2 linked regions of the Prosthecomicrobium sp. N25 genome follow. The protein of the gene in region 2 interacts with the protein of the main gene of each other region in a pairwise test. Links are inferred from orthologs where the notes say so. Each region holds a gene or a part of one and is shown on either strand. Other genes may lie near its edges.

The links. The genes of interacting proteins can lie anywhere in the genome.
Region 1: the proteins of grpE (region 2) and WBG79_RS05225 interact in binary tests that used the Escherichia coli proteins (3 or more experiments, as listed by UniProt). The link is inferred for Prosthecomicrobium sp. N25 from one-to-one orthologs.

The regions. Positions count from the first base shown.
Region 1 is NZ_JBBCAT010000001.1:1,158,991-1,163,819, reverse strand. Bases 1,146-4,098 are described here. They hold WBG79_RS05225 (Nramp family divalent metal transporter), read left to right. Parts: upstream 1,146-1,926; coding sequence 1,927-3,270; downstream 3,271-4,098. Other genes in these bases: WBG79_RS05220 (bifunctional acetate--CoA ligase family protein/GNAT family N-acetyltransferase), read right to left, coding at 3,289-4,098; WBG79_RS05230 (hypothetical protein), read left to right, coding at 1,429-1,731; WBG79_RS05235 (LysE family translocator), read right to left, coding at 1,146-1,174. In the rest of the region: WBG79_RS05240 (SDR family oxidoreductase), read left to right, coding at 1-553; more of WBG79_RS05235, read right to left, coding at 557-1,145; more of WBG79_RS05220, read right to left, coding at 4,099-4,829. UniProt on the Escherichia coli protein: H(+)-stimulated, divalent metal cation uptake system. Involved in manganese and iron uptake. Can also transport cadmium, cobalt, zinc and to a lesser extent nickel and copper. Involved in response to reactive oxygen.
Region 2 is NZ_JBBCAT010000001.1:647,360-652,206, reverse strand. The notes cover bases 923-3,893. They hold grpE (nucleotide exchange factor GrpE), read left to right. Parts: upstream 923-2,068; coding sequence 2,069-2,719; downstream 2,720-3,893. Other genes in these bases: WBG79_RS03025 (hypothetical protein), read right to left, coding at 2,773-3,893; trxA (thioredoxin), read left to right, coding at 1,575-1,898; addA (double-strand break repair helicase AddA), read left to right, coding at 923-1,455. Outside these bases: more of addA, read left to right, coding at 1-922; more of WBG79_RS03025, read right to left, coding at 3,894-4,659; WBG79_RS03020 (GtrA family protein), read left to right, coding at 4,784-4,847. UniProt on the Escherichia coli protein: Participates actively in the response to hyperosmotic and heat shock by preventing the aggregation of stress-denatured proteins, in association with DnaK and GrpE. It is the nucleotide exchange factor for DnaK and may function as a thermosensor.

The sequences.
Region 1 (4,829 bases), 510 kb from region 2 along the record:
GGCCGCCATGCCGGATCCGGACATCCTGGTCAACAACGCGGGCGGCCCGCCGGCCGGGGACTACCACGACTGGGTCGAGGAGGACTGGCGCAAGGCGGTGGAGGCCAACATGATCACCCCCATCATGCTGATCCGCGCGGTCGTGGACGGCATGGTGGAGCGGCAGTTCGGCCGCATCGTCAACATCACGTCCTCGGCCGTGAAGGCGCCGATCCCCGAGCTCGGCCTCTCGAACGGCGCGCGGGCGGGGCTGACCGGCTTCGTGGCGGGCATCGCGCGGCAGGTCGTCAAGCACAACGTGACGATCAACAACCTGCTGCCCGGTCAGTTCGAGACGGACCGGCTGACCAGCAACATCGCCACCAACGCCAAGCGCTCCGGCCGCTCCGAGGAGGAGACCCGGCAGGCGATGCTGGCCGCCAACCCGGCGCGCCGCTTCGGCTCGGCGCAGGAGTTCGGGGCGACCTGCGCGTTCCTGTGCTCCGCCCATGCCGGCTACATCGCCGGGCAGAACGTGCTCATCGACGGCGCGCGCTACCCGGGTACGTTCTGACCCTCAGCCCTTGCGGGCGAGCGCGAGCCCGGCGCCGGCGCCAACCAGGAGGGCGCCGGTGATCCGGTTGCGGAGCCGGCCCCGGCCGGCGAGGAAGGGGCGCGCGCGGGCGGCGGCGAGGGCCCAGCAGCTGTCGAGAAGGACGGCGGTAGCGAGGAACAGGGCGGCCAGGATCGCGAGCTGTGCCGTCACGTCCGGCGCGGCGGCGTCGACGAACTGCGGCAGGAAGGCGCCGTAGAAGAGGAGGGTCTTGGGGTTCGTCAGGGAGACCGCGAAGCCCCGGGCCCAGATGGCCGCGGCCGAGCGTGGCTCGGCCGGGACGCCGGTCAGGTCCACGGCCGGCGCGCGCCAGGCGCGGACGCCGAGGAAGACCAGGTAGGCGACACCGAGCCAGCGCAGCACCTCGAACCAATCGGCGAGCGCGGCCACGAAGGCGGACATGCCGGCGACCGTCATGGCGAGTTGCGGAAGCATGGCGGCGCTCGTGCCGGCGACGGTCAGGAGGCCGTAGCGGGCGCCGTGAGCGAGCGAATTGGCCACGATAAGGGCGACGTTCGGCCCCGGAACGAGGATCAGGAGAGCCGATGCGGCGACGAACAGGGCGGCGGTTTCCAAGGTCATCGGGTGGGTCGCTCCCGGTTCCGGAACAGAATTCGGCAATGCTAACACGGCTATGACCATTCGAAACAAATCTTCACGACGGATCAAGGAACTCTCTAAGCGAATTCGCCCTTAACGCAAACTTCCTCATTCATGACTCGCTTGCCTAATGCGGAGAAACACTCTCTACAAAAGTCTTAACACCGGGCATCCTTGGTTTCGGATAAGCCAACGACGAGGCTTACCGCATCCTTGTTTCAATCAAGGAGACATCCATGAGCCTGGACCCTATGGAAGCCTGGTGCCGTCTGTTCAGTTACCCGGCCTGCTCCTCCATGAGCATCGTCGACTCGCTGACCGCCGGGGCGATCGCCGCCCTCGCGGCCGCAGCCTTCGTGCAGGCCGCCCTCATCCTGGTGCGTTGGCACCAGGGTCGCACGTCCGGGGTCCGACAGAAGCGGAGCGCCGAGACCGGTCCGCTGCGCGGATTGGACGTCTCGCAGTCCCTGCCGGGAGTCGAGAGGCACCGGTCAACGACCGAGTCGACACGCGGCCGCAGCCCCATCGTGCTGCGCTGACCGGCCAGGGAGGGACCGTCCCCGCCCGGACGCGGCCCCCGGGCGGGGCGGTTTCCCCCGACCATCCTCCCCACAGCCGGAAGACCGGCGACCGTCCGGCTCTCGCCGGCCGGGGGGGAACAAAACCCGGCCTCTTGCAATTCGTTCGCAGAAGCGTCACTCTGCTCATGCAAACGATTTGCAGGAAAGGTCCCCATGGCGGTCTTCGATGCCGGTGCGAGCCTGACGTCCTGGCGGCGCGAGCGGGGGGACGCCTCGCTCGGCGAGGTCCACCGCTCCGTGGCCGTCTCGACGGCCCGGTCGCCGTGGCGCCGGATGGTCTCCTTCCTGGGGCCCGGCTACCTGGTGGCGGTCGGCTACATGGACCCGGGCAACTGGGCCACGTCGCTCGCCGGTGGCGCGAAGTTCGGCACGGCGCTGCTCTTCGTCGCGCTCCTCTCCAACATCATGGCGATCGTGCTGCAGCATCTCTGCGCGCGGCTCGCGGTCGCCTCGGGACGGGACCTGGCGCAGGCCTGCCGGGACGCCTATCCGCGCTGGCTCGCCTGGCCGCTCTGGTTCCTGGCCGAGATCGCCATCTGCGCCACGGACCTCGCCGAGGTGATCGGCACCGCGATCGGCCTCAAGCTCCTCTTCGGCATCCCGCTCGAGATCGGCGTCGTCATCACGGCGCTCGACGTGTTCCTGATCCTGTGGCTGCAGAACAAGGGCTTCCGCTGGATCGAGGCCTTCGTGATCGCGCTCCTCGGCGTGATCGCAGTGTCGTTCCTGGTCCAGATCATCCTGGCCGATCCGGACTGGGGCCAAGTGCTGACCGGCTTCGCGCCGTCGACCCGCATCCTGACCGACGCCGACATGCTCTACCTGTCGCTCGGCATCATCGGCGCCACGGTGATGCCGCACAACCTCTACCTCCATTCCGCGATCGTGCAGACACGCGCCTACGGGGAGACCGAGGCGGAGAAGCGCGAGGCGGTCCGCTTCGCCACCATCGATTCCACCCTCGCGCTGATGATGGCCCTCGCCATCAACGCCTCCATCCTGATCCTGGCGGCCTCGGCCTTCCACCGCGCCGGCATGACGGACGTGCAGGAGCTCGACCGCGCCCACACGCTGCTGTCGCCGCTGCTCGGCTCCGCGGTCGCGCCCGCGCTCTTCGCCATCGCGCTCCTCTGCTGCGGGCTCAACTCCACCGTGACGGCCACTATGGCGGGCCAGGTGGTGATGGAGGGCTTCCTCGACATCCGCCTGCCGCCGTGGCTCCGCCGCCTCGTCACGCGCCTGGTGGCGATCGTGCCGGCCGCGGTCGTGACGATCTGGTACGGCGAGGGCGGGACCGCCAAGCTGCTGATCCTCAGCCAGGTGATCCTGAGCCTGCAGCTCCCCTTCGCGATCATCCCGCTCATCCTGATCACCGCGTCGCGGCGGCGGATGGGCACCTTCGCGGCCCCGGCCTGGCTGACCGCCACCGCCGGCGTGATCGCGGCGATCATCGTGGGCCTCAACATAAAGCTGATCGTCGACTTCGTGCTGGGCTGAGGGCGCGGCCGCCCCGCCTCACTCGGCGGCGGCGGCCATGTCCTTCACCGGCAGGGTCACGACCGCGATGCTCTCGTCGTCCGGCGAGCCCTTCACCGAGAAGCCGAGCGCGGTGCACATGGCCAGCATGGTCGTGTTCTCGCGCAGGACCTCGCCCTTGACGGTCTCGATACCGTCGGCGCGGGCCCACTCGATCATCAGCTGCATCAGCTTCCAGCCGAGGCCCTGTCCCTTCAGGTCGGAGCGCAGCAGGATGGCGTATTCGCCGGTCTTGTGGTCGGGGTCGGCGTGCAGCCGGACGACGCCTAGGAGCTTGCCGGTCTCCTCCTCGATGGCCGCGAAGGCGATGGCGCGGCCGTAGTCGAGCTGGGTGAGCTTGGCCAGGAAGGCGTGACTGAACTCCTTGATCGGCGCGAAGAACCTAAGGCGCAGGTCATGCGCCGTGACGGCCGAGAAGAAGTCGGGATAGAGCGCCTCGTCCTCGGGTCGCACGGGGCGGACGATGACGCCACGCCCGTCCTTCAGGGCCATGCGACGCTCCCATTCCTGCGGATAGGGCCTGATCGACAGGCGCGGATGGCCGAGCCTGCCGGCGCGGGCCGCCACGGGAGCGATGCGGACGCGGGCGTCGAGCACGATCACGCCGCTTGCGTCGGCGAGGATCGGGTTGAGGTCGAGCTCGCGCACCTCCGGCAGGTCCGTGGCGAGCTGGCTCAGCTTCACCAGCGTCAGCGCGATGGCGTCCATGTCGGCGGCGGGGCGGTTGCGGTAGCCGGCGAGAAGCCGGACGACGCGGGTCTCCTCCACGAGCGCGCGGGCGAGATTGATGTCGAGCGGCACCAGGTCGAGGGCGCGGTCGGCGAGCACCTCCACGGCGGTGCCGCCCCGACCGAAGACGACGATGGGGCCGAAGACCGGGTCGTCCGCGATCCCCATGATGAGCTCGGTGCCGGCCTTGCGCTCCACCATGGGCATCACGACGACGCCGTCGATGCGCTTGTCCGGGTAGGCCTCGCGGATTCGCGTCGTCATCTGGAAGGCGGCGCGGCGCACCGCCTCCTCGTCCGCGAGCCCGAGGCGCACCCCGTCCACGTCGGACTTGAAGGCGATGTCGGGCGACGCGATCTTGACCGCGACCTTGTCGCCGCGGGCGAGGTGCGGCCGGGCGGCGTTGACGGCGGCCTCGGGGGTCGGCGCCACCACGGTCGGGGCGACCGGGATGTCGTAGGCCTCCAGAAGCGCGCGAACCTCGACGGGCGACAGCCAGCCGCGCGCCTCGATCAGGGCCTTGCCGACGATGCGGCGCGCCGTGTCCGGGTCCGGCGTGAAGTCCGCCGGCAGGCTCGGCGGGGTCGCCATCAGGCGTTCCTGGGCGGCGGCGTGGCGCATCAGGTAGACGACGCTCGCTACGGCCTCCTCGGGCGTGGGGTGGAAGGGCAGGCCGGCGGCCGCGATGGCGGCGCAGGTCTCCGGGCTCTCGTCCAGAAACGAGGTGATGATCGGCTTCTTGCGGCCAAGCTTGCGGGCGGCCGCCTGCGCCAGGGCGGCGAGCGCCTCGG
Region 2 (4,847 bases):
GCTCTGTTCCGGCTCGCCGCGGAGGACACGGTCCTCGCCGAGACGGCCGAACGCCTGAAGGCCTGGCGGCGGCGGGCCGACCTCGTCCCGCCCTTCGAGTTCTTCGCCGGCATCCTGTCGGCCGACGGGGCGCGGCGGCGCTTCGTCGAGCGGCTCGGACCGGAGGCGGAGGACGTGATCGAGGAGTTCCTGGCCGCCGCGCTCGCCCACGACCGGGTGGAGGCGCCGAGCCTCGCCGGCTTCCTGCATGCGCTGGAGGCGGCGCCGCCGGAGATCAAGCGCGAGATGGACGAGGCGCGCGACGAGGTGCGCGTCATGACGGTCCATGGCGCCAAGGGGCTGGAGGCGCCGGTCGTCTTCCTGGTCGACGGCGGCTCCAAGCCGGTCAGTTCCGGGCACGAGCCCAAGATCCTGGCCCTGCCGATCCCGGGGGTGCCCGGGGCGGTGCCGGTCCCGGTCTGGTGTCCCTCGCGGCAGACGAAGTCGGGCCGGATCCTGGAGGCCCTGGACGGGTGGCGGCGGGAGGCCGAGGAGGAGTACCGGCGGCTCCTCTATGTCGCCATGACGCGGGCCGCGGACCGGCTCTACGTGACCGCCCATCAGGGCGGCCGGCCGCTCGACGAGGCCTGCTGGTACCGCTCGATCGAGCGGGCCCTGGCGGACGAGGCCGAGGCGGTCGCGGCGGAGGGCCAGGTCGTCGCGCGACGCTGGCGGAGCGGCACGCGACCGCCGGTCGCCGCGGAACCGGAGGCTGCGGCCGGCGAGGCTCCCGCCCTGCCGCTCGTGCCGCCGTGGCTCCACGAGCCGGCGACGCCGGAGCGGAGCCTCGGCCTGCTCCGGCCGTCCAGGGCGCTCGCGGAGATCGAGGCGAAGGACGGCCTGCCGGCCTTTCCGGCGACCAGCGCCTTCGAGGCGGCGCTCGCTCCCGAATCGACCGAGATGCGGCGCGGGCGGGTGGTCCACAAGCTCCTGGAGGTTCTGCCCGACATGGCGCCGGCGGAACGGCAGGCGGCGGCCGTCCGCTTCGTCCGGTACGTCATGCCCGAACTCGCCGAGGACGGCGCCGCCGGGGTGGCCGGGGAGGTCCTGGCGGTTCTGGAGGCGCCGGCCTTCGCGGCGGCGTTCCGGCCGGGGTCACGCGCCGAGGTGGCGATCGTCGGGACGGTCCAGGGACCCGACGGGCCGCTCGCCGTCTCCGGGCAGATCGACCGGCTGGCGGTCGACGACGGCGAGGTGCTGGTGGTCGACTTCAAGACCAACCGGCGGCCGCCGACCGATTCGGCCGGAATTCCGCGCGAGTATGTGGCTCAGATGGCCGTCTACGGCCGGCTGCTCGCCGATCTCTTCCCCGGCCGGCGGATCCGCGCCGCGATCCTGTGGACGGCCGGGCCGCGCCTCACCGAGATCCCGCCCGGCGAGCTCGCCGAAATGCTCGGCAAGCTCGCCGTTTCGTGACGATCCGTCCCGCCCGCGCGGCAGGGCTGTTGCCTTGACGGGTCGGACGGCCGTTCCTACCTTCGCGCCATTCCCCCGACAACACGGGCGCCCACGGCCCCGACCGGAAAGGCAATCCCATGGCGACCGAGAAGACCACCGATTCCTCCTTCGAGTCCGACGTGCTGAAGTCCGGCGAGCCGGTCTTGGTCGACTTCTGGGCGGAGTGGTGCGGCCCGTGCCGGACGATCGCCCCCGCGCTCGAGGAGATCTCGGGCGAGATGGCGGGCAGCCTGAAGGTCGCCAAGCTCAACATCGACGACAACCCGAACACGGCGGTCCGCTACGGGGTGCGCTCGATTCCGACCCTTATCCTGTTCCGGGACGGCAAGCCGGCCGCCAACCTGGTCGGCGCCTACCCGAAGGGCAAGATGGTCGAGTGGATCAAGAACAACATCGCGTGACGGTGCCGACAGCTCGGCAGGTGGACGCCCCGGCCCCTCGGCCGGGGCGTTTTCGTTCGCGCGACCCGGTCTCCGCCGCGCGCGGGGCGCGCGGCGCGCTTGATTTCGGGCGCGGGAACCGCCAAATCGAGGCCGACCCGTTCCACCTTCCCCAATGATCCGAGGACGCCATGACTGACGAGACCCGTTCCACCGCCGCGGCGCAGGCGGAGGCCGCCGCGGCTGCCCGCGCGGACGCGGTGGCCGGCGCGAGCGCGTCGGGCCAGGCCGAGGCGCAGGCCGGCGCGGATGCGGCCGGGCAGCTCGCCGCCGAGAATGCCGAACTCAAGGACAAGGTGCTGCGCACGCTCGCCGAGATGGAGAACCTGCGACGCCGGACCGAGAAGGAGGTCAAGGACGCGCGAGACTACGCGGTGACCAGCTTCGCGCGCGAGCTCCTGGGCGTGGCGGACAATCTCGCCCGCGCCCTGGCGGCGCTGCCGGCCGAGTTGCGCGAGGGCGCGGAAGGCGGGCTGAAGGCCCTCGTCGACGGCGTCGATATGACCGGCCGCGAGCTGACGCGCACCATGGAGAAGCACGGGGTGCGCAAGCTCGACCCGATGGGCAGCCGCTTCGACCCGCACCTGCACCAGGCCATGTTCGAGATCCCCAACGCCGAGGTGCCATCCGGCACGGTCGTGCAGGTCCTGCAGGAGGGCTATGTGATCGGCGACCGGGTGCTCCGCCCGGCGCTCGTCGGCGTATCCAAGGGCGGGCCCAAGGGCGCGGCTCCGGCCCCCGAGGCGGCCGAGCCCGGCGCGACGGTCGACAAGACGGCCTGACGGCCGACGGGCCGGAGGGCGGAGGGGGCGGGCGATCCGCCCCTTTTTCGTGTCTACTGCGTGCCCCGAAGCTCGGCCAGGCTCGCCGGGGGTGTGGTCGGGACGGCCGCGCGCTCGGCCCGCACGCGCCAGACCCGGAGCGGTCCGTCGCCGGGCAGCGGCTCCAGCCAGGGCGGGACGTCGCCCCGCATGAGCCGCGCGAGGAGGCCGTCGGGGTCGCGGCGCAGGATGACGCCGGTCTCGTCGTCGTCCGGGCAGGCGGCCAGGTAGTCGACCCGGCGGCGGGCCGCGATCGACTTCGCGGCCTCCAGCGTGCCGCCCAGGGCCGCGAAGGCGTCCAGGATGCCGGCGGCATTCCGATGATAGGCGGCCGCGACCGCGGCATGGTTCGTATGGACCAGGAGGGCCGCGCCGAGGTTCGTGGGCGCGAGCACCACGCCCTTCGGCAATCCCGCCAGGGTCGCGAAGCTCCGGCGATCGACGCAGAGCCGCTGCCCCTCGTTGGCGAGGGCGGACACCGGCGCCGGGGCCATATCGCCGCCGGCGAGGCGCTGCCGGAGGGCCGCGTAGACGTCCGGGGCGAGCGTGATCAGGTATTGGTTCGGCACGAGGTAGGCCGCGATCAGGATCCCGGTGGCGAGCGCCGGCCCGCGCGCCTCGCCGAAGCGGCGGGCGGCGAGCACGAGGAGCACCAGGGCCGGCACCGCGAAGGCGGCTGAGAAGATCGCCGCCCGCACCTGCCAGGCCGAAAGGGCGACCGAGACGGCGAGCACCGCCGCCACGAGCGCCCAGGCGAAGCGGTCCGGCGCGCCGGCCCGGCGCCAGGCGAGGAGCGTCACGGCGAGGGCCAGGAGCGGGACCGCGAAGTAGCGCAGGAGCTCGGCGGGCGCCTCGACGGCGAGCTGGCGGACGTTGCGGGCCTCGGCGACGAGGTCGAGCCAGATCGGCACGATGCGCGGGTCGACCTCCGCATAGGGGCCGGCGAGACAGGCCGGGGCGCTGGCGATGACGGCGGCGAGCGCCACGGCGCCGAGCGCGCCGAGCGCGGCCAGGCGCAGGGACAGGCGGCTCTGCGGGGCCATCAGGGTGAGGCCCGCCAGCCCGGCGCCGGCGATCAGGGCGGCGGCGACGTAGGGCAGAGAGGCGACGTCGCAGTCCGTCGCGAGCCAGGCCGAGGTCGGGGCGGCGGTCATGCGCTGAAGGGCCATGCCGGCCGCGAAGGCGAGGCCGAAGCCCCGGGCGCCTTCCGCGAAGCGCGCCGGCTCGAGGGCCCAGGCGAGCGCGATGACGGCGCCCGCCACCGCCACCACCGGCAGGGTCTCGAGCCCGACCGCCAGCATGACGGCCGCGATCGCGCCGGCGGCGGCGCCGAGCGCGGGCGTCCGGTCGAGCCGGCTCGCGGCGGCGAGGAGCGCGACCGACAGCGCGAGCTGGACGCCGTGATGGTCGATGTTGCCCGGCATCATCATGGCGAGCGCGGGCGCGGCGAAGATCCCGAAGGCGAGCGCGGTCAGCGTCGCCTCGGCCCCGAGCAGGCGGCGGCAGAGCGCGACGAGGGCGAGGAGGTAGGGCCCGAGCACCAGCACCGGCCAGAGCGCGAGCGCGAGCGTCTCGGCCCCGGCGCGGCCGGCCCAGGGCTCGGCGATCAGGATCATGCGCGAGATCGGCCAGTCGACGAGGCGGGACCAATGCATCTCGACGCCCGCGGGCGGATCGAGCCGGGGCTGCCGCAGGTCCGTCCAGGCGGCGCCCGCGAGATAGTCGCGCACCTCGACGAGGCGCATCAGGCTGTCGGTGTCGGCCGTGCCGCGCAGCGCGAGTTCGGGCAGGCGCAGGACCGCGAAGGCGAGGCCGATCGCCAGCCAGGCGAGGAGCGCGAGCCCGTAGTCGGCGCGCGCCCTGCCGACCGGACGGGCCGGACTCGACGTGATCGTGGCCATGGGGACCCTTCGCGAGGCAGGCGGAACGTGTTGGAGTTACTCGACATTAAGGCCGTGAAGATAGGGTAAACCGGAATGGCGCGGGCCGGCTCGGCGGGCGTGCCGAAGACGTGGAGGGGCCCGGGTGGTACCTGTCAGCAACAGTCCGGCCGCATCCCGGCCGATCGGCCCGACGTTGCGGCGGCTCG